DNA from 3 places in the Chromobacterium sp. ASV23 genome. Region 1 is predicted to be linked to each of the others. Evidence: predicted binding sites of a transcription regulator. Region 1 holds the regulator's gene; each other region holds the start of a gene.

The links. The regulator FNR, encoded in region 1, switches genes on or off when oxygen is low (the NO sensors DNR and NnrR bind a similar motif). The targets are predictions, from matches to a motif close to TTGATNNNNATCAA.
Region 2: ccoN (cytochrome-c oxidase, cbb3-type subunit I) is a predicted target of FNR. The motif match lies at 4,044-4,057, and genes of this name have one in related genera.
Region 3: pflB (formate C-acetyltransferase) is a predicted target of FNR. The motif match lies at 4,713-4,726, and genes of this name have one in related genera.

The regions. Positions count from the first base shown of each region.
Region 1 is NZ_JAELTR010000004.1:88,642-95,963, reverse strand. Features, by position in the region: gene JHD59_RS03335 (fatty acid desaturase) at 1-1,139, opposite strand, end outside; gene JHD59_RS03330 (YdgA family protein) at 1,300-2,886, shown strand; gene bfr (bacterioferritin) at 2,954-3,430, opposite strand; gene JHD59_RS03320 ((2Fe-2S)-binding protein) at 3,536-3,736, opposite strand; gene JHD59_RS03315 (NUDIX hydrolase) at 3,796-4,263, shown strand; gene JHD59_RS03310 (hypothetical protein) at 4,283-4,879, shown strand; gene mnmA (tRNA 2-thiouridine(34) synthase MnmA) at 4,876-5,952, shown strand; gene fnr (fumarate/nitrate reduction transcriptional regulator Fnr) at 6,032-6,778, opposite strand; gene hemN (oxygen-independent coproporphyrinogen III oxidase) at 6,885-7,322, shown strand, end outside.
Region 2 is NZ_JAELTR010000002.1:66,319-73,640, reverse strand. Features, by position in the region: gene pepN (aminopeptidase N) at 1-1,850, opposite strand, end outside; gene JHD59_RS01485 (M61 family metallopeptidase) at 1,941-3,734, opposite strand; gene JHD59_RS01480 (hypothetical protein) at 3,819-4,034, opposite strand; gene ccoN (cytochrome-c oxidase, cbb3-type subunit I) at 4,193-5,617, shown strand; gene ccoO (cytochrome-c oxidase, cbb3-type subunit II) at 5,636-6,250, shown strand; gene JHD59_RS01465 (CcoQ/FixQ family Cbb3-type cytochrome c oxidase assembly chaperone) at 6,254-6,445, shown strand; gene ccoP (cytochrome-c oxidase, cbb3-type subunit III) at 6,442-7,322, shown strand, end outside.
Region 3 is NZ_JAELTR010000014.1:7,212-14,533, reverse strand. Features, by position in the region: gene JHD59_RS08140 (L-serine ammonia-lyase) at 1-1,283, opposite strand, end outside; gene JHD59_RS08135 (HAAAP family serine/threonine permease) at 1,350-2,648, opposite strand; gene JHD59_RS08130 (hypothetical protein) at 3,079-3,375, shown strand; gene JHD59_RS08125 (formate transporter FocA) at 3,751-4,533, shown strand; gene pflB (formate C-acetyltransferase) at 4,806-7,133, shown strand; gene pflA (pyruvate formate-lyase-activating protein) at 7,251-7,322, shown strand, end outside.

The DNA of each region.
Region 1 (7,322 bases):
AGCGCGGCGATGCCGGAGGCCTCAGCGCGGCTGCACCAGTCCTGCAACTCCTGCAGCAGTTGCTCGCGGCTCATGCTGGAGCGCTCCCACAGACGCGTCAGCTCCTGTCGCATCGTGTAGATGGTGGCCAACACCTGGCTTTGCTCCAGAACCTTGGCCAGTTGCGCGCGCTCGGCTTCCGGCATGTCCTTCGCGTCCTGCTTCAGCCATACCTTCATCTTGCGCTTCAAGTTGACCTGCGGCAGCTCCGGCAGGCTCAGCTTGGCCAGCTCCGCGCGGTATTCCGCCTTCAGCTCGCGCGCGTAGCGGGAGGCGATGGCGTAGCGGTTGGCGATGATGGCCTGCAAATGCTCCAGATCCAGCTGCGGCCGCGACGGATCCTGCGCCAGTTGCGGCGCCACCTTGCGCACCGTGGCCAGCTTCAGGCTCGCCAGGATGCGGATGTACATCCAGCCGATGTCGAACTCGTACCACTTGTACGACAGCTTGGCCGAGGTGCCGAAGGTGTGGTGGTTGTTATGCAGCTCTTCGCCGCCCACCAAAATGCCCCAGGGCACCAGGTTGGTGGACGCGTCTTCATTCTCGAAATTGCGATAGCCCCAGAAGTGGCCCAGGCCATTGATGACGCCGGCGGCCCAGAACGGGATCCACACCATCTGCACCGCCCAGATGGTCAACCCCAGCGGCCCGAACAGGATCAGGTCGATGATCAACATCAGCACGATGCCCTTGGCGTTGTGGCGGCTGTAGACGTTGCGCTCCAGCCAGTCGTCCGGCGTGCCGTGGCCGAACTTGTCCATGATGGACTGATCCTTGCAGGCGGCGCGGTACAGCTCGGCGCCTTCCCACAGCACTTTCTTGATGCCCAGCACTTGCGGGCTATGCGGGTCTTCCTGCGTTTCGCAGCGGGCATGATGCTTGCGATGGATGGCGGCCCATTGCTTGGTGACCATGCCGGTGGTCAGCCACAGCCAGAAACGGAAAAAATGGCTGGCGATGGGATGCAGATCCAATGCGCGGTGCGCCTGGTGGCGATGCAGGAAAATGGTGACGGAGGCAATCGTGATGTGGGTCAGGATCAGGGCGGCAACGATATAGCCCCACCACGGAAGGTCCATCAGACCGTTGAGCCAGTTCATGTCTTGAATCAATCCAATTACTTAGATGTAAAGCTCTATTCTATAGCACAGCCGGCGCCGCTGTCAGAGCGTTTTTCCCGCCCTCGCCGCCGAACACACCATCCAAACCGCTGTTGGTGTACCATAGAGCCTCATTTCACCCTAGTTCAGAAAAATACTAGTGTTGCCAAAACGTCAGCTGATCATTGCCGGCGCCGCCATCGGCGGCCTGTTTGTCCTGTACGCGGGTTCCAGCTATTGGGCCGGCGTCAAGGCCGAAGACACCTTGCAGGAGCAATACCGGATGCTTGCCGGTGTGCCGCTGTTCAAGGTCAAATCGCACAGTTACGAACGCGGCTGGTTCTCGTCCAGCGAGACCACCGAACTGGTGTTCAACCGCCATCTGTCCGGCCCTTACGAAAACATGCTGCCGGATAATATGAAGCCGTTGCTGAACGCCACGATCAAGTTCACCAACCATATCCAGCATGGTCCGCTGCCAGGCTTGGGTTCGTTCGACTTCCGTCCGGGGCGCGCGCTGGTGCGCACCGAGTTCGCGATGAGCGACGCCACCCGCAAGACGCTGAAGACCTTCTTCGGCGACAAGGAGCCGATCACCATCGTCAACCGCATCGGCTTTGGCGGCGGCGGCCTGCTTGACGTCAGCGTGCCGGCCTTCGACTACGAAGAAGCGCTGTCCGGCGTTAAGATGAAGTGGAAGGGCTTCGACCTCAAGGTCGACTATTCGCATAACTACCAAGACTACAAGACCGAGGCGCTGTCGCCGGGCTTCCTGCTGGAAGCGTCCAGCAAGGGCGGCGTGTCGTTCGACGGCGTGCATTACGCCTCCGACATGCGCTTGGGCGGCACCGGCGTCAAGCTGGGCACCAGCGAGCTGACCATAGGCAATGTGCAGCTGACCTCGCACGAGAGCGTGCCCTACAGCATCAAGCTCAACGAGCTGATCTACCTGATGACGCGCGTCCGCGTCGGCGAGTTCGTCAACCCGTCCGGCGAATTCAAGCCGTCGTCGGTGGTGTTGAAAAATTTCAGCTACCAAATCGTCACCAGCGAGCAGGACGACTTCGTCAATACGCGCGGCAAGGTCAACTTTGCCGAGCTGAACATCAGCGACCATCGCTATGGCCCGATGCGCCTCGACGTGTCGGCCAACCACCTGCACGGCCCGACGCTGGTCAAGCTGGACAAGGCGATCAGCGCGATTCCGTTTGAAGGCGTGGACCCGGCGGTGCTGCGCAAGCAATACGTCGACACCATCAAGAAGAACGCGGTGCCGCTCTTGGAAAACAATCCCAAGCTGCTGATCAACGAGTTCTACCTGAAGATGCCGACCGGCGAAGCCAAGCTGCAAGGCAGCCTGGGCATCAACGGGCTGACCCCCGCGGACCTGAACGACATCACGCTGCTGGCCAAGCGCATCGAGGCGGAAGCCAAGCTGAGCCTGCCGCGCCAGACCCTGGAAGACCTGGTGCTGACCCAGGCCCGCAATCTGTTCACGGTGGACCACACGGCGGAAGAGCAGCCGAATATGAAGGAAGTGGAAGACCTGGCGCGCAGCCTGCTGGACAGCCAATTGTCGCAATGGAAGAACGACGGCTATCTGGTTGAGGACAAGGGGCAGATCTCCACCGATCTGAACTACAACGCGCAGGGCCTGACCATCCATCAGAAGAAAGTGCCGCTGCCCTGGCAGGATGAGCCTGCCGACGCTTCGGCGCCGGCGGCCGAGACCAAGGTCAAAAACTAACGGCGCCATCCATGCAAAAGGGGCTGTCTCTCGACAGCCCCTTTTTTTCATCTCTACGCGCAATCGGTCAGGACGCGTCTTCCATCTGGCTTTGCAGGTAGTTCTGCAAGCCCACCTTCTCGATCAGGCCGAGCTGGGTCTCCAGCCAGTCCACATGCTCTTCCTCGCTCTCCAGGATGTCCTCCAGCAGATCACGGCTGACGTAATCCTGGGAAGTCTCGCAGTAGGCGATGGCTTCGCGCAGCAGCGGCAGCGCGTCCATCTCCAGCTTCAGGTCGCACTCCAGCATTTCCTTCGGGTTTTCGCCGATGTGCAGCTTGCCCAGATCCTGCAGATTCGGCAGCCCTTCCAGAAACAGCACGCGCTCGATCAGCTTGTCGGCGTGCTTCATCTCGTCGATGGATTCTTCGTATTCGTGCTCGTTGAGTTTCTTCAGGCCCCAGTTCTTGTACATGCGGGCGTGCAGAAAATATTGATTGATGGCGGTGAGTTCGTTCTTGAGAATCTGGTTCAGGTATTTGATGACCTTCTTGTCGCCTTGCATGTCCTATCCTCCTGGGAAATCATCCAGGCATTATGGCACAGCAAGGCTTCATCTCAAGGCGCGATAGCGGCATGGCCGGCGAGAAATGCCGGCGGCGGGAAGAAGTCAGGCGGCGTTGCGGGCCACCGAGCAGGACGACAGTTCGATCTGGGCGTCCTTGCGGATCTGATTGGCCATGCAGGCGCACTTGCCGCAATCGGAAGCGATGCCGAGCTCGCGGCGCAGGTCGCACATGCGCGTGGCGCCGCCATACACCGCTTGGCGGATCTGGCTGTCGGTCACTGCGTTGCACAGGCAGACGTACATGGAAGCCCCCTCTGGCTTACAATCAAGAATAATTATCATCATCATAGAGACAAACAAGAATGATTGTCAATAACGTCGATAGAGTATGGAAGCCAAATGCCACAGTCGCCGCCATCATTGAGCGCGATGGCCGTTTTCTGATGATTGAGGAGGAAACGCCGGACGGGTTGCGGCTCAATCAGCCTGCCGGCCATCTGGAACGCGGCGAAACCCTGCCGCAGGCCGTCATTCGCGAAACGCGCGAGGAAAGCGGCTGGCATTTCACCCCGCGCGGCTTGGTCGGCATTTACCTGGCGGACCGCGCCGGCAGCGACATCACCTATCTGCGCTTCGCCTTCGCCGGCGACGCCGCCGCGCCCGAAAGCGCCGTCGCACTGGATGAGGGCATCGTCGCCGTGCACTGGCTGACGCGCGAGGAGATCGCCGCCCAGTCCCAGCGGCTGCGCAGCCCGGTGGTGATGCAATGCATCGACGACTATCTTAATGGCATACTGTATCCGCTGGAACTGATACGCGACCTGCGCTGAGCCCCACCGGATACCGCCTATGATCAAAGCCCTGCTGGCCTTATTGCTCTTTTGCGCCCTGCCCCAGGCCTTCGCCGATGCGCTAAACATCTGTTATCATTACCGATGTTCCAGGCACGCCTCCTTCGAACTATCCGCAGAGGAGCGTGATTGGCTGGCGGCGCGGCTATTCCAGGCCGATACGGCGCAAAACGAGCGCGAGGCGGTAGCAGACGCGGTTCAGGCCTTGTACTTCATCGCCGCGCGCGATATGCCGATCTGGCAGGACAAAGGCGGCAATTTCCATGACGGCCCGGCCGAAGGCCGGATGGATTGCGTGGACCACAGCAGCAATGTCACCACCTTTCTGCGCTACCTGGATAGCCAGGGCTGGTTGAAATTCCACCATGCGGCGCCACCTGAATGGCGCGCGCCGCATATTCTGGACTTGCACTACACCGGCGTGCTGCACGATACCGCCGCCAATCAGGACTGGGCGGTGGACACTTGGTTCAAGGATTTCGGGGAACCGCCCGTGGTGGTTCCCCTTTCAGTTTGGATGACGGGTTACGAGCCGCCGGCCGTACCCGAGCCTGTCAAACAGGCAAGCAACAGCAAGGAAGGAAGCACCCCGTGACGGGTAAGAAACGCATCGTCGTCGGCATGTCCGGCGGCGTGGATTCGTCGGTAACGGCCTGGCTGCTGAAGCAGCAGGGCCATGAAGTGATCGGCGTGTTCATGCAAAACTGGGAAGACGACAACGACGACGAATACTGCTCCATCAAGCAGGACGCGCTGGACGCGATGAGCGTGGCCGACATCGTCGGCATCGACATGGAAATCGTCAATTTCGCCAAGGAATACAAGGACCGCGTGTTCTCGTACTTCCTGAAGGAATACTCGGCCGGCCGCACGCCGAATCCGGACGTGCTGTGCAATGCCGAGATCAAGTTCAAGGCCTTCCTCGACTACGCGATGGAACTCGGCGCCGACTGCATCGCCACCGGCCACTACGCGCGCAAGATGGAACAGGACGGCGTCCATTACCTGATGAAGGCGGTGGACCACACCAAGGACCAGAGCTACTTCCTGTACCGCTTGCAGCAGCATCAGTTGGCGAAGGCCATCTTCCCGCTGGGCGACATCAAGAAGACCGAAGTGCGCCAGCTGGCGGAACAAGCCGGCCTGCCCACCGCCGCCAAGAAAGACTCCACCGGCATCTGCTTCATCGGCGAGCGGCCGTTCCGCGAGTTCCTGCAGCGCTACCTGCCCACTTCGCCCGGCCAGATGGTGACGCCGGACGGCAAAGTCGTGGGCGAGCACATCGGCCTGATGTACTACACGCTGGGCCAGCGCAAGGGCCTGACGATCGGCGGCAGCAAGGACGGCAACGGCGAGCCGTGGTTCGTCGCCGGCAAGGATATCCCGGGCAACAAGCTGATTGTGGTGCAAGGCCACGACCACCCGCTGCTGCTGAAGCCGACGCTGTCCATGGCCGACCTGAGCTGGACGCTGCCGGACGCGCCGGCGCCAGGCGACTACAGCGCCAAGAACCGCTATCGCATGGCCGATGCCGCCTGCTCGCTGTCTTCCATTGTCGACGGCCAGGCCAGCCTGCGCTTCCAGGAGAAGCAATGGGCTGTCACCCCAGGCCAATCGGCTGTGCTGTACCACGGCGACATCTGCCTGGGCGGCGGCATCATCCAGTAAGCCCTGGCGTCGGCCATCATCAGCGGACATGAAAAAGGCAGGTCAATGACCTGCCTTTCGCTTTTCCTTCAAGCCGGAATCAGTGGCCGTTGGCGTGGGAACAGCCGGAGATCAGGTTCTTCAGATCGTCCACTTTCACCAGCTGGATATGCTTGTGATCGACGGCGATCCAGCCCTGCTGCTGGAACTTGGACAGCGTGCGGCTGACGGTCTCCAGCTTCAGGCCGAGGAAGCTGCCGATCTCCTCGCGGCTCATGCGCAGGATGAAGTCGTTGGCGGCGAAGCCGCGGGTGGACAGGCGCTGCGACAGGTTCAGCAAGAAGGCGGCAATGCGCTCCTCGGCCTTCATATTGCCAAGCAGCAGCATGACGTTCTGGTCGCGCACGATTTCGCGGCTCATCAGCCGGTAGAAATGGTGCTGCAGGCTGGGGATGTCGCGGCTCAGCGTCTCCATGCGGTTGAACGGCAGCTCGCACACCTCGCTGTCCTCCAGCGCGATGGCGTCGCAGCTGTGGTTGCCGGTGGAAATGCCGTCCAGACCCATCAGCTCGCCGGACATCTGGAAACCGGTGACTTGTTCGCGGCCGTCCTGGCTGGCGACGCAGGTTTTGAAGAAGCCGGTGCGCACGGCGAACAGCGACTTGAAAGACTCGCCGCTATGGAACAGGTACTCGCCTCGCTTCAGACGGCGGCTCTGCCGAATCACCGTATCGAGCTGGCTCATCTCCTCGCGATTGAGGCCAACCGGGAGACACAGCTCGCGCAAACTACAGCTGGAGCAAGAGACTTTTAAACTATGCAGGGGTATGTGATTGTGTTCTGACATGCTGTATGGGCTGCAAGCCGGTAAAGGTTGACCCTTATCAATACTGAGTTCACGGGTTTTCCGCAAATTTACCAGTACACCAGAAGTTTTTCCATCAGAAAACGACATGAAAACCACCCATCCCTATTCTCCCGCTCATTTTGAGTTTGATCGCGAGCTGATCGAACGACTGGATGGCTCAGGGCCGCGGTACACATCGTACCCGACCGCGGATCGCTTTACATCCAATTTTTCCGAAAGCGACTATCTGCTTCGCTTGAAGCAGCGCCGCATCGGCGCCAACCGCAAGCCCTTATCGCTTTACGTGCACATACCGTTTTGCAACACGGTCTGTTTCTACTGCGCTTGCAACAAGATCATCACCAAGGACAAGAGCAAGGCCGACATCTATCTGGACTATCTGGAGAAGGAAATCCGCCTGGTGGCCGAGCAGCTCGGTTGCCGCGAAAAAGTCATCCAGCTGCACTTTGGCGGCGGCACCCCCACCTTCCTGTCCGATGCCCAGCTTGAACGATTGATGGGCATGCTCTCCACCCATTTTGAA
Region 2 (7,322 bases), on a different contig from region 1:
GACGGATCCAGGCTGTGGTCTTTCAGCACCGAGCGGAAAGCGCCGATGAACACTTCGGACAGCTTCAGCTCGCGGCCGGCGGCCACATCGGCGATCAGTTGCTTGAACAGACGTTCGGCGAAGGTCTGGCCGGCCTCCCAGCGGCAGAAGCTGTCGCTGTCGTTGGCCATCAGGAACACCAGCTGGTCGTCGCGCCAGTCGTATTCCAGCTTCACCGGCGCGGAGAAGCCGCGCAGCAAGGACGGCACCGGCTCGGCCGGGATGTCGAGGAAGGTGAAGCTCTGCTCGGCGGCCTTGATGTCCAGCACGCGCGAGGGGCCAACGGCTTCCGCCTCGCCCGCCAGTCGCAGCGGCAAGTCCTTGCCGTCCGCGCCCACCAGGCCCAGCGACAGCGGGATGTGGAAGGGCTGCTTGACGTTCTGGCCCGGCGTGGCCGGGCAGCTTTGCTTGACGGTCAGGGTGTAGCTTTGCTCGGCCGGGTTGTAGCTGGACGAGACCGACAGGCGCGGGGTGCCGGCCTGGCTGTACCATAGCGCGAACTGTTCCAGATCGGCGCCATTGGCGTCGGCCATGGCGGCGCGGAAGTCGTCGCAGGTGACGGCTTGGCCGTCATGGCGCTTGAAGTACAGGTCCATGCCCTTGCGGAAGCCTTCGCGGCCCAGCAGGGTTTCATACATCCGCACCACTTCCGCGCCCTTCTCGTACACGGTCATGGTGTAGAAGTTGTTCATCTCGATGTAGCTGTCCGGACGGATCGGGTGCGCCGTCGGGCCGGCGTCCTCGGGGAACTGCGCCATGCGCAGGCCTTTGACGTCGTCGATGCGCTTGACCGCGCGGCTGTACATGTCGGCGCTGAATTCCTGATCGCGGTAGACGGTCAGGCCTTCCTTCAGAGACAACTGGAACCAGTCGCGGCAGGTCACGCGGTTGCCAGTCCAGTTGTGGAAGTATTCGTGGCCGATCACCGCCTCGATGTCTTCGAAGTCGGTGTCAGTGGCGGTGTCCTGGCGGGCCAGCACGTACTTGGTGTTGAAGATGTTGAGGCCCTTGTTCTCCATGGCGCCCATATTGAAGTCGCCCACCGCCACGATCATATAGATGTCGAGGTCGTACTCCAGGCCGAAACGCTCCTCATCCCACTTCATGGAGTGCTTGACCGACTCCATCGCGTGGGCGGTCTTGTCCTGATCGGCCGGTTCGGTCCAGATTTCCAGTTGAACCTCGCGGCCGCGCATGGTGACGAACTTGTCCTTCAGCGCCACCAGTTTGCCTGCCACCAGCGCGAACAAATAGGCCGGCTTGCGGTACGGGTCCACCCACTTAACCCAGTGGCGCTTCTTGTCCACCATGCCCTCGCCCACCTTGTTGCCGTTGGACAGCAACACCGGATATTTCTGCTTGTCGGCCTTGATGGTGGTGGTGAACTTGGCCATCACGTCCGGACGGTCCAGGTAGTAGGTGATCTTGCGGAAGCCTTCCGGCTCGCACTGGGTGAACAGATTGCCGCTGGAAGCGTACAGGCCCATCAGGCTGGTATTGGCCGCCGGGTCGAGTTCGGTTTCGATTTCCAGGATGAAGCTGTCCGGCACCTGGGGCACGGTCAGCACATCATTGGCAAGCTGATAGCGGGTTTCGTCCAGCTTTTCGCCATCCAGCACCACGGCGATCAGCTTGGCGCTGCCGTCCAGCTTCAGTTCGCTCGCGGCGGACTGGCCATTGCGGTTGACCACCAGCCGGGAATGGACCCGGGTGAATTCATCTTCGATGTCGAACACCAGATCGACGCGGTCGATCAGAAAGGCCGGGGCCTGGTAATCCTTGCGATACTTCACTTCCGGCTGTTGGGCCATGCGTGTCTCCTTATCGTCCGGCTTGTGGCCGGCCTCATGCATAGACAGAACGGCGCCTGCTGGCGCCGCTCGTTGTTGTATCGTTTCCGCTCAGCGGCTGGCGATCCATTTGCCGCCATCCGGCAGCAGCTTCAGGCGGCAGGTGTCCTCGGCGGCAGGCTGCAGCGTCACGTCGAAGCTCATCAGCTCGTCGCGGCGGAAAGCATGCAGCTTGATCTTGTCGCCGGCCTGATAGCGGGCGATCTGTTTGTCCAGATCGACGGCGCGCAGCTTGTCCACCGCCACCACCACATCGCCGCCGGACAGGCCGGCCGCCTGCGCGGCGCCGCCATCCAGCACCTGGGCCAGCTTGACGCCGGCGGCATCGCCTGCGGTCTTGACGCCCAAGGTCAGCGGCGCGGGCTTGCCGGCGAAGGCCTCCACCACGCCGCCGCGGTCGGACGCGCCTTGCGCCGCCTCGAATTTCAATTCGACGCCCTGGCTGGCCAGCAGTTCAGCCAGCGGCAGGTCTTGCGTGGAACGCAGCGCCAGGTCGAAGAAGGGCTTGAGCTTGAGGCCGGTGGTTTCGATGGCGATCTTTTCCCACTCGTCCTCTTCCAGGCCCTTGCCGTCCGCCAGCCACTTGGCCCACAGCGCGCGCATCACGTCGTCCAGCGACTGCTTGCCCTTGCTGTCGCGGCGGATCAGCAGGTCCAGCGCCAGCGCCGCCAGCGAACCCTTGGTGTAGTAGCTGACGATGCTGTTGGGGCTGTTTTCGTCCTGGCGGTAATACTTGGTCCAGGCTTCGAAGCTGGACTGCTCCAAGGTCTGCTTCAGTCTACCGGCGCCGCGTTGCACGCCGGTGATGGTTTCGGCCAGCAGACCCAGGTAGCGCTTCTCGTCGATCAGGCCGCTGCGCACCAGCGCCAGGTCGTCGTAATACGAGGTGATGCCTTCAAACGCCCACAGCAGGCGGGTATGGCCTTCGCGGTTCAAGTCGTACGGCGTGAACGCCGCCGGCTTCATGCGCTTGACGTTCCAGCTGTGGAAGTATTCGTGGCTGATCAGGCCCAGCAGCTTCAGGTAGCCGTCGCTGATTTCCGCCGCGCCCGGCGCCGGCAAATCGTCGCGATTGGCCACCAGCGCGGTGGAGGCGCGGTGCTCCAGGCCGCCGTAGATGTCTTTGCCGACAAACAGCATGAAAACATAGCGATCGAACGGCGCCGGCTCGCCAAACAGCTTGATCTGGTATTCGCAAATTTTCCGGGTGTCTTCGGCCAAGCGCTTCAGATCGCCCTGGAAACGGCCGGATACGACGAACTCATGCGGCACGCCGCAGGCCTTGAAGCTGACTTTCTTGAAATTGCCCAGCTCCACCGGGTGATCGATCAGCTCGTCGTAGTTGGATGCCTGGTAGCGGCCGAAGCCGCTCTTCTTCTTGATGTCGGCGGCCGGCAGACTGGTGGCCACTTTCCAATCCGCATAAGACTTGCCGTCCGGCGCGTGGATGTCGACCGAGCACGGTTCGTCCTGATATCCATCTACGGCCAGGAACACGCTGGTGCCGTTGAAGAAACCGCGTTCGCCGTCCAAATAGGCGCCGCGCACCGACAGATCGAAGGCGTACACTTGATAGCGCAGCGTCAGCGCGCCCTTGGCCGGCTCGGCCTGCCAGCGGTTCTTGTCCAACTGGCGCAATGCCACCGTCTTGCCGCTGGCTTCCGCGGACAACGATACGATATGCTTTGAAAATTCACGTATCATATAACTGCCGGGAATCCACGCCGGCAGGAAAAAAACCTGGCCATTCTTGGCTGGCTGCAAAACGGTAACCGTGACTTCGAACAGGTGGGCTTCCGGCGATGCCGGCCGCAGAGTGTACTGTACTGGGATGGACTGGATCATGATCTGCCTGCATGCGTTGCAAAACGCGATGATTTTAGCATTACCGCGCCGCAAGCGCCGCCAATTGTGCCGTATTGATCCATGTCAATAAGCCTTGCCTGCATGCCAATACAATTGCATGAGTGGCAATTTGGACTGTTTACGATTGCCATGCGAGTAGTACCACGGCAAGAACATGCCGGAACGGCCAAGCCGCCCATCCAGCTGGTTGGCGGTAAATGCTTGATTTAGAATAAAGGCATTGGTCTGGATGGGAATTTGGTGCTGTCGGAAAGGCTGGCGAGCTGCTAATACAGACATCGAAGCCTATCGATACAGGTCAAGCACTTGACCCAACCATGCTGTTTCGGTTCCCGCGACGTGCCACCGCTTCATGCAGCAGATTGGGCTGCATTGAAAAAGTTCAAGTCGCTACGGTTTGTTCATGTTCTGAGTTAGCAACCTTGGAGAAAACCTTAATGGAAACGCAACCCACTTATAACTATAAGGTGGTGCGCCAATTTGCCATCATGACCGTAGTCTGGGGCATCGTCGGCATGTTGGTGGGCGTGGTCATCGCGGCCCAGCTGGTATGGCCGGAGCTCAATTTCGGGCCCTGGTTCCACTTTGGCCGCCTGCGCCCCCTGCACACCAATGCCGTCATTTTCGCCTTTGGCGGTTGCGGCCTGTTCGCCACTTCCTACTATGTGGTGCAGCGTACCTGTAACGTCCGGCTGATTTCAGACAAGCTGGCCGCCTTCACCTTCTGGGCGTGGCAACTGGTCATCGTGCTGGCCGCCATCACCCTGCCGCTGGGCCTCACCTTCGGCAAGGAGTACGCCGAGCTGGAATGGCCGATCAAGCTGCTGATCGCCGTGACCTGGGTGGTGTACGCCATCGTATTCTTCGGCACCATCGCCATCCGCAAGGTCAAGCACATCTATGTGGCCAACTGGTTCTACGGCGCCTTCATCCTGGCCGTGGCCTTGCTGCACATCGTCAACTCCGCCTTCGTGCCGGTGACGCTGTGGAAGTCCTATTCGGTGTATTCCGGCGCCGTCGACGCCATGGTGCAGTGGTGGTACGGCCACAACGCCGTGGGCTTCTTCCTGACCGCCGCCTTCCTCGGCATGATGTACTACTTCGTGCCCAAGCAGGCCGGCCGGCCGGTTTACTCCTACCGCCTGTCCGTGGTGCACTTCTGGGCGCTGATCTTCACCTATATGTGGGCCGGTCCGCACCACCTGCACTACACCGCTCTGCCTGACTGGACCCAATCCGTCGGCATGGTGTTCTCGCTGATTCTGCTGGCGCCGTCCTGGGGCGGCATGATCAACGGCATCATGACCCTGTCCGGCGCCTGGCATAAGCTGCGCACCGACCCGGTGCTGAAGTTCCTGGTGGTTTCGCTGTCGTTCTACGGCATGTCCACCTTCGAAGGCCCGATGATGTCGATCAAGACCGTCAACGCGCTGTCCCACTACACCGACTGGACCATCGGCCACGTGCACTCCGGCGCGCTGGGCTGGGTGGGCTTCATCACCATCGGCTCGATGTACTACCTGATTCCGCGCCTGTTCGGCCGCGACTCCATGTTCAGCGTCAAGCTGATCGAGGCGCACTTCTGGCTGGCCACGGTCGGCGTGGTGCTGTACATCGCCTCGATGTGGATTTCCGGCGTGACCCAGGGCCTGATGTGGCGCGCGCTGAACGCGGACGGCACGCTGACCTACGCCTTCGCCGAGTCGGTCAAGGCCAGCTACCCCTACTACTTCGTGCGCTTCCTTGGCGGCGCCCTGTACCTGTCCGGCATGCTGCTGATGGCTTACAACACCTTCCGCACCGTCTCCGCCGGCCGCGCCGTGGATGCCAAGATTCCGGCAGTCACCGCACAAGCACACTAAGGGGGCGAAAGAAAAATCATGGACAAAATCCAAAAACTGATCGAAGAACATGTCGGCTGGCTGATCGTGCTGACCCTGCTGGTGATCAGCGTGGCGGGCCTGGTGGAAATCCTGCCGCTGGCCTTCCAGAAATCCGTGACCGAGCCGGTAGCCGGCGTCAAGCCTTACACCGCGCTGCAGCTGGCCGGCCGCGACATCTATGTCCGCGAAGGCTGCTACAACTGCCACTCGCAGATGATCCGTCCCTTCCGCGCCGAAACCGAGCGTTACGGCCACTACTCGGTGGCGGGCGAGTCGGTATACGACCACCCGTTCCAGTGGGGCTCCAAGCGCACCGGCCCGGATCTGGCGCGCGTAGGCGGCCGCTACTCCGACGAATGGCACCGCGTGCACCTGACCAACCCGCGCGACGTGGTGCCGGAGTCGAACATGCCTGCCTTCCCGTGGCTGGCCAAGAATCTGGCCGATGCCGACGTGGTGCCGGCCAAGATGGAAGCGCTGCGCAAGGTGGGCGTGCCGTACTCCGACAAGGAGATCGCCGAAGCCAAGTCGCAAGTGGAGGGCAAGTCCGAACTGGATGCGCTGATCGCCTACCTGCAAGGCCTGGGCCTTGCACTGAAGAATGTACGTTGAGCCATGGACTGGGTAACGATAGGACGTTCGCTATTCACCGTGGTCTGCTTCGCGTTCTTCATCGTGGTGCTGATCATCGCCTATAGCAAACGCTCCAAGAACCGGTACGAGGAAGCGGCGAATCTGCCCTTCCTGGATGACGACAAGGCAGAGGAAGCCCCACACGACCAGGCTTCCAACGGAGCAAGAAAATGAGTCAATTCACAAGCGATTTCTGGAACATCTGGATTATCGTGATCGTGCTGGGCGGCATCATCGGCCTGACCCTGCTGGTATTCACCCAGTCCAAGACCACGGTCAAGAAGGGCGAGGAAGTCCAGACCCTGGGCCATGTGTGGGACGGCGACCTGGAGGAGTACAACAACCCGCTGCCGCGCTGGTGGATGCTGATGTTCTACATCACGCTGCTGTTCGGCATCGTGTATCTGGTGCTGTATCCGGGCCTCGGCGACTACAAGGGCGTCTTCGGCTGGAGCCAGGTAGGTCAGTACAAGGACGAGCGCGCCAAGGCCGAAGCCAAGTACCAGCCGCTGTACGACAAGTTCCTCAAGCAAGACTTGAAGGCGGTGGCGGCCGATCCGCAGGCTCAGGAAATGGGCAAACGCCTGTTCCAGACCTACTGCGTGCAGTGCCACGGCGCGGACGCCCGCGGCGCCAAGGGCTTCCCCAATCTGGTGAACCACGACTGGCTGTACGGCGGCGAGCCCGACACCATCAAGACCACCATCCTGAACGGCCGCCACGGCCAGATGCCGGCCTGGGGCGCGGTGCTGGGCGAGGAGAAGGTCAAGGATGTGGCCAACTACGTGCTGTCGCTCTCCGTCAACAAAAAGAAGTTTGACGCCGAGCGGGCCTCTCGCGGCAAGGAAACCTTCGCCACGCTGTGCTCCGCCTGCCACGGCGCGGACGGCAAGGGCAACCAGCAACTGGGCGCGCCCAACCTGACCCACCCGTCCGGCAACTGGCTGTATGGCGGCACCGAGAAGACCATCATCGAAACCGTCACCAATGGCCGCAACAATCAAATGCCGGCCTGGAAGGACTTCCTGGGCGAAGGCAAGGTCCACTTGCT
Region 3 (7,322 bases), on a different contig from region 1:
CCGGTTTCGTACATGGCGGCGATGACCTTGTCCAGCGACACCTTGGGGCTGCTGACGCGGTGCATGGCCATGCGGGCGGCGTTGATCGCCTTGACCGCTGCGATGGCGTTGCGCTCGATGCATGGAATCTGCACCTGGCCGCCCACTGGGTCGCAGGTCAGGCCCAGGTTGTGCTCCATGGCGATTTCCGCCGCCATGCACACCTGGGACGGGCTGCCGCCCATCAGTTCGGTCAGGCCGGCCGCGGCCATGGAACAGGCCACGCCCACTTCGCCCTGGCAGCCGACTTCGGCGCCGGAGATGGACGCGTTGAGCTTGAACAGGCAGCCGATGGCGCCGGAGGACAGGAAGAAGCGCAGGCAGCTGTCGTCATCCAGCGGCTGGATGAAGTGGTTGTAGTAGGCCAGCACGGCCGGGACGATGCCGCAGGCGCCGTTGGTCGGGGCGGTGACTACGCGGCCGCCGGCGGCGTTTTCCTCGGACATGGCCATGGCGTACATATTGACCCAGTCCATCACGCTCATCGGGTCTTTGGCCACGGTGAGGGAGCTGGTCAGCATGCGATGCAGCGCCGGGGCGCGGCGCGGGATGCGCATCGGGCCGGGCAGGTTGCCTTCGGTGCGCATGCCGCGCTCGATGCTGCCCTTCATGACTTCCCACACGCGGCGGAAGTGCGCCTCGGTGTCCTTGACGTCGTGGAAGGCTTTTTCGTTTTCCAGCACCAGGGCGGCGATGGACAGGCCGGTCTCTTCGCACATGTCGATCAGCTGCTGGGCGGTGACGAAATGGTACGGCACCGGGGTGTCGCTGCAGCTGGACTGGTTGAAGTGCTCTTCGTCGACGATGAAGCCGCCGCCGATGGAGTAATAGGTCTTGGTCAGCACTTTTTCGTCGCCGACGAAGGCGTGGATCTGCATGCCGTTTTCGTGCAGCGGCAGGTTGGCCGTATGGAAGTCCATGCCGAAGATCACGCGCTGGTGGGTGCGGCCCAGCGTCAGCTGGCCGGTTTGCTCCACGTCGGCGATCAGGCTGGCGGAGTTGTCCGGGTCCACGGTGTCCGGCAGGTTGCCGGCCAGGCCCAGGATGATGGCTTGATCGGTGCAGTGGCCCTTGCCGGTGAGGGCCAGCGAGCCGTAGCAGTCCACGTGGATGCGGGTGACTTGGTTGAATCTGCCGGTTTCCTTGAGCGCGCCCAGGAACTGGTGACCGGCCTTCATCGGGCCGACGGTGTGGGAACTGGAGGGACCAACGCCGATTTTGTAGATATCACTCATGCTGAACATGATGCTACCTCTTTGAAGCTAGTACGGAGGGGAGAGCAGGCCGCAGGGCGGCCTGCCTGGTTACGATCAGACGAACAGATCGTAGAAGATGGCGGAGATGGCGATCAGGCCGATCAGTACCACGAAGATGTTGCTGGCGGCGCCGGAGTACTTCTTCATCGCCGGTACCTTGTGGATGGCGTACATCGGCATCAGGAACAGCAGCATCGCGATGACCGGGCCGCCCAGGGTTTCAATCATGCCCAGGATGGACGGGTTGATGGTGGCGATGATCCAGCAGGTCACGATCATGAAGATGGCGGTGTAGCGGTCCAGCTTCGAGGTTTCGATGGTCTTGCCGCTCTGACGCAGTTGCTTGACCACCAGGCCGTTGAAGCCTTCCTTGGCGCCCAGGTAGTGGCCCAGGAAGGACTTACTGATGGCAACCATGGCGATGATCGGGGCAACCCATTCCATCACCGGGTTCTGGAAGTGGTTGGCCAGGTAGGACAGGATGGAGATGTTCTGGGCCTTGGCGGCGGCCAGGTCGGCCGGGCTCAGGCTGAATACGCAGCTGAACACGAAGAACATCACGGTCAGCACCATCATGGTGTGGGCGCGGATCAGCACGCGGCTGGAGGCCGGTTCAGCTTCGTCGCCGTGCAGCTTGCGCTGGTCAACGGAGAAGGAAGAGATGATGGGCGAGTGGTTGAACGAGAACACCATCACCGGAATGGCCAGCCACAGCGTCTTGTAGAAGGCGCCGCTGGATACGGCGTCGCCCAGGCTGCCGGCGTGGCGGATGGCGGCGTCGCTCCATTGCGGGATCAGGTACAGGGCCAGCAGCATCAGCACCACCACAAACGGGTAGACCAGGATGCTCATCGCCTTGACGATCATCTGGCCGCCCAGGCGGACGATGGACATCAGGCCCAGGATCAGCGCCAGCGAGAACACGGCGCGGGTGGCGATGCCGGTGCCCACGTCGATGTGCAGCTGGTTATTGAGGAAGGACAGCACCGTGTTGGTGATGGCCACGCTGTACATCAACAGAATCGGGTAGATGGCGAAGAAGTACAGCAAGGTGATGATCTTGCCGGCGCCTACGCCGAAGTGTTCTTCCACCACTTCCGTGATGTCGGCGCCTTCCTTGCTGCCGGACAGCACGAAGCGGGTCAGGCCGCGGTGGGCGAAGAAGGTCAGCGGCAGGGCCAGGATGGCCATCAGCATCAGGGGCCACAGGCCGCCGATGCCGGCGTTGATGGGAAGGAACAGGACGCCGGCGCCGATGGCGGTGCCATAGAGGCCGAGCATCCAGGTGGTGTCGTGCTTGGTCCAGCCGGACGAACCGGAGCGGGAGGCGGTTGAGGCGATTGCTTGTGACATGATGAGGTGCCTTTTCAAACGATATTTCGCAAATTCCGGGTTTCCATCCTCCGCCGCCGGCGTTGACGGCTTGTGGCGGGGGGCGGATCGAACTGTTGCCGACGGGTTCTCTGTATGTCGTTGTTTGTGAACCGCGTCTTGCTTAATTGCTGCCCATCGTAAGGGCATTTGTAGTTTGCAAGGTACACATTTAAGAACATCAGTTGATTCTAATCAAGATAAATTTGTCACCAAATGAACAAATGAACATGGCTGAGGAATGGTTCTCCCCCTAAATTCTAAATGACAATATTTTTTTATTGGTTTTATATCCTTTAAAGTCATTTTTGGTGCAATTAAATTTCAATAAATTTTCTATTTTATAAAATGATTGCGCATGGGTAATTTTGCCATGGTCATTTTTTATCCTTGCCACAAGTTTGAAATTTGAGTGATTGCTCTGCGCAATTTATTGCGTGGTTTTGCCTTTCTTGGGTCTGCTATTGCCTGCCCACGCAAAGATGCCGGGAGCCAGGCGATGGCGTTCGTTTCCGTGCTTGGTTTGCGCAAGCCTTTGATGGAAATGGATTTATTTGCATGGGCTGCCGGGTGGAATAGCATGGTCTTGTGTCTAAATTGTACTAATTTGTATTGTTCACTTTTGATGATTTGGGTGACGGTGTGCATGATATGCGAGCGTGAAATTGCTAAAATATTTTCGAATGTGAAAATAAAGTTACAAAAATGAACACCTTTTCTTTCGCATTCTGTGAAATGACAAGGGCGCGTTTCTTGGCTCGGAGATAGCGAAATGCCAGCGCTACAACAGGCATGGCTGATGCGAAGCGGGCCGGCCGGGGAGGTTTGCCTGCATTGCGTTGGCGGGATGCTGCAACATTTCCCTGGTGTTTTGTGCCGGCATTCGTGGCAATGTTGAAGGATTGTGCTGCAGTCTGGCCGTGTGGGGGTGGCTTGAGCGGTGGTGCGCTATGGATTGATCGGTATCAAACACGAATTTACTAAAACGAACATAAAATTTTCGCAAAGTCGCATCGGATGCGAATCGCCTCCGGCCGCATCACGCGACGCCGCCTTACCCATATCCTTATAGAGACGTTACATCATGAGCCACTCTTCAACTCTCGCCTACGTGGTCGACGAGGCCGCCAGCAAACAGCAGGTGCTGCTGTCCGAACCAGGGCGCTATCTGCTCAGCGCGGCCATGGCCGGCGCGCTGATCGCCGTAGTGCTGGCCGTCAGCCTGAAGCTCGGCCAGGTATTCTTCGCCAGCGGCGCTCCCGGTTATTACATCGCCACTTCCGGCTTCTTTGGCGTGGCGCTGGTCAGCATCATCGTGTGCAAGGTGGAATTGTTCACCAGCAATGTGATGTACTTCACCGTCGGCCGGCTTAGCGGCCGCTGCCGCACCTGCAATATGTTGCGCAGTTGGACGATGGTGTATCTGGGCAATCTGTTGGGCGTGCTGCTGTTCGTCGCCGTGCTTGCCGGCGCCGGCGGCATGGGCGTACTGCCTGCCGATCACCTGCTGTTCAACGTGGTGGAGCATAAGGTGCACGCCTCGAGCATGGAGATCTTCTGGAAGGGCGTGCTGTGCAACTGGGTGATCTGCCTGGCGGTATGGGTGCCGATGCGTCTAAGTAACGAAGCGGCGCGGCTGCTGATCATCATGCTGCTGGTGTTCGTGTTCTTCTTCTCCGGTTTTGAGCACAGCATCGCCAACATGGCTTTCTTCGCGCTGGCCAAGCTGCAGGGCATGGCGGGGCTGGAGTGGGCGGATATCGCGCATAATCTGGTGCCGGCTACGCTGGGCAATATCGTTGGCGGCGCGTTTGGCGTCGGCCTGGTGGTGTACTTGCTGGAACGCCACACGCTGAAAGCGGTCTGAACATTAAGGCAGGCTTTTGGCCTGTAAACGGCATGTGAATGTTCGTTTTCGAATGTAGTCGGCGCAGTACAGCCTGTATTGCGCCGACTTTGCTATAAATCACTGATAAATCAATGATGTTGAAGGCGGTTGGCATGTTGCGCTGCAGGATCGAAATCGCGCCGTAAGCGGGGCGCTACTTGATCAAGATCAAACGAAATTTTCGATTCCGAATGTACCATGTGTTCAATATCTAACACGTTACCGGACCAAGCCAAGTAAGGAGGCCCCAGATGGACGCCATCACTCAAAATGCAGCTCAAGCCAACCCGTGGCGCGATTTCGTCGCTGGCGAGTGGCAGAGCAAGGTCGATGTACGCAACTTCATCCAGCTGAACTACAAACCGTACGAAGGCGACGACAGCTTCCTGGCTGGCGCCACCGAGCGTACCAAGAAGCTGTGGGACACCCTGGGTGTGTTGCTGAAAGAAGAACGCGCCAAGGGCGTGCTGGATGTCTCGGCCGACCGCGCCTCTTCCATTACCGCTCACGATGCGGGCTACATCGATCAAGCCAATGAAGTGATCGTCGGCCTGCAAACCGACGCTCCGCTGAAGCGCGCCATCATGCCGAACGGCGGTCTGCGCATGGTGGAGAACGGCCTGGAAGCCTTCGGCTTCAAGCTGGATCCGGTGATCAAGGAAATCTGGGAAAAGTATCGCAAGAGCCACAACCAGGGCGTGTTTGATGTCTACACCCCGGAAATCATGGCTTGCCGCAAGTCCGGCGTGATCACCGGCCTGCCGGATGCCTACGGCCGCGGCCGCATCATCGGCGACTATCGCCGCGTCGCGCTGTACGGCACCGACTTCCTGCGCAAGGAGCGTCAGCAGCTGTTCGCCGAACTGAATGACGTGGCTTTCACCGACGAAGTGATGCGTCAACGCGAAGAACTGTCCGAACAGTTCCGCGCCCTGGACGAACTGCGCCAGATGGCCGCCAAGTATGGCTACGACATCAGCCGTCCGGCCGCCACTGCCCGCGAAGCCATCCAGTGGGTTTACTTCGCCTACCTGGCCGCGGTTAAGGAGCAGAACGGCGCCGCCATGTCCTTCGGCCGCGTGTCCACCTTCCTGGACGTGTACATCGAGCGCGACATCGCCGCCGGCGTGCTGACCGAAGAGCAAGCTCAGGAAATGATCGACGATCTGGTGATCAAGCTGCGCATCGTCCGCTTCCTGCGCACGCCGGAATACGATCAACTGTTCTCCGGCGACCCGACTTGGGTGACCGAATCCATCGGCGGCATGGGCGAAGACGGCCGCACCCTGGTGACCAAGAACAGCTTCCGCTTCCTGAACACCCTGTACAACCTGGGCCCGGCGCCGGAACCGAACCTGACCGTGCTGTGGTCTACCCGCTTCCCGCAAGGCTTCAAGAACTTCTGCGCCAAGGTGTCCATCGACACCAGCGCCATCCAGTACGAAAACGACGACCTGATGCTGCCGTACTGGGGCGACGACTACGGTATCGCCTGCTGCGTGTCGGCGATGAAGATCGGCAAGCAGATGCAGTTCTTCGGCGCTCGCGCCAACCTGGCCAAGGCCATGCTGTACGCGATCAACGGCGGCCGCGACGAGAAGTCCGGCGCGCTGGTGGCCCACGGCTTCGAGCCGATCACCGGCGACGTGCTGACTTACGAAGAACTGATGCCGAAGTTCGAGAAGATGATGGACTGGCTGGCCGCCACCTACGTCAAGGCGCTGAACTGCATCCACTACATGCACGACAAGTACGCCTACGAACGCATCGAAATGGCGCTGCACGACCGCGACATCGTCCGCACCATGGCTTGCGGCATCGCCGGCCTGTCCGTGGCCGCCGACTCGCTGTCCGCCGTCAAGTTCGCCAAGGTTCACATCATCCGCAATGAAGATGGCCTGGCGGTTGACTACAAGATCGAAGGCGAATACCCGGCATTCGGCAACAACGATGACCGCGTGGACGAGATCGCGGTGTGGCTGACCCAGTCCTTCATGGACAAGATCAAGGCCCAGCCGTACTTCTACCGCGACTCCAAGCCGACCCAGTCGGTGCTGACCATCACCTCCAACGTGGTGTACGGCAAGAAGACCGGCAACACCCCGGACGGCCGCCGCGCCGGCGAACCGTTCTCCCCGGGTGCCAACCCGATGAACGGCCGCGACGTGAAGGGCTTTGTGGCGGCAGGCGCCTCCGTGGCCAAGCTGCCGTACGACTCCGCGCTGGACGGCATCAGCTGGACCGCTTCGGCGACGCCGGACGCGTTGGGCCATACTGCTGAAGAGCGTATCGTCAACCTGGCCAACTGCCTGGACGGCTTCTGCTCGGCTCACCCGACTGAGTTCAGCAGCGCCAACTGCACCCCGTTCGATTGCGACGGCGAGCGCAACATCGCCGGCGGCGGTTTCCACGTGAACGTCAACGTATTCAAGCGCGAAACCCTGCTGGACGCCATGGAGCACCCGGAGCTGTACCCGCAGCTGACCATCCGTGTGTCCGGTTACGCGGTGAACTTCGTCAAGCTGACGCGCGAGCAGCAGCTGGACGTGATCAACCGCACCTTCCACGGCAAGATGTAAGACGCCGTAGGGCGGGCAGGCCGCAGGGCTTGCCCGCGCGGAAACACCATCGCATCAATGGCGGGGCGGTCCGGAAGGAAAGCCCCGCTTTTTCACAAGATTCACCGGAGATACGGCATGACCCCACCTATTGCCGCTGACCACACCGAAGCATCCGTCAAAGCCGAAACCATAGGCTATCTGCACTCC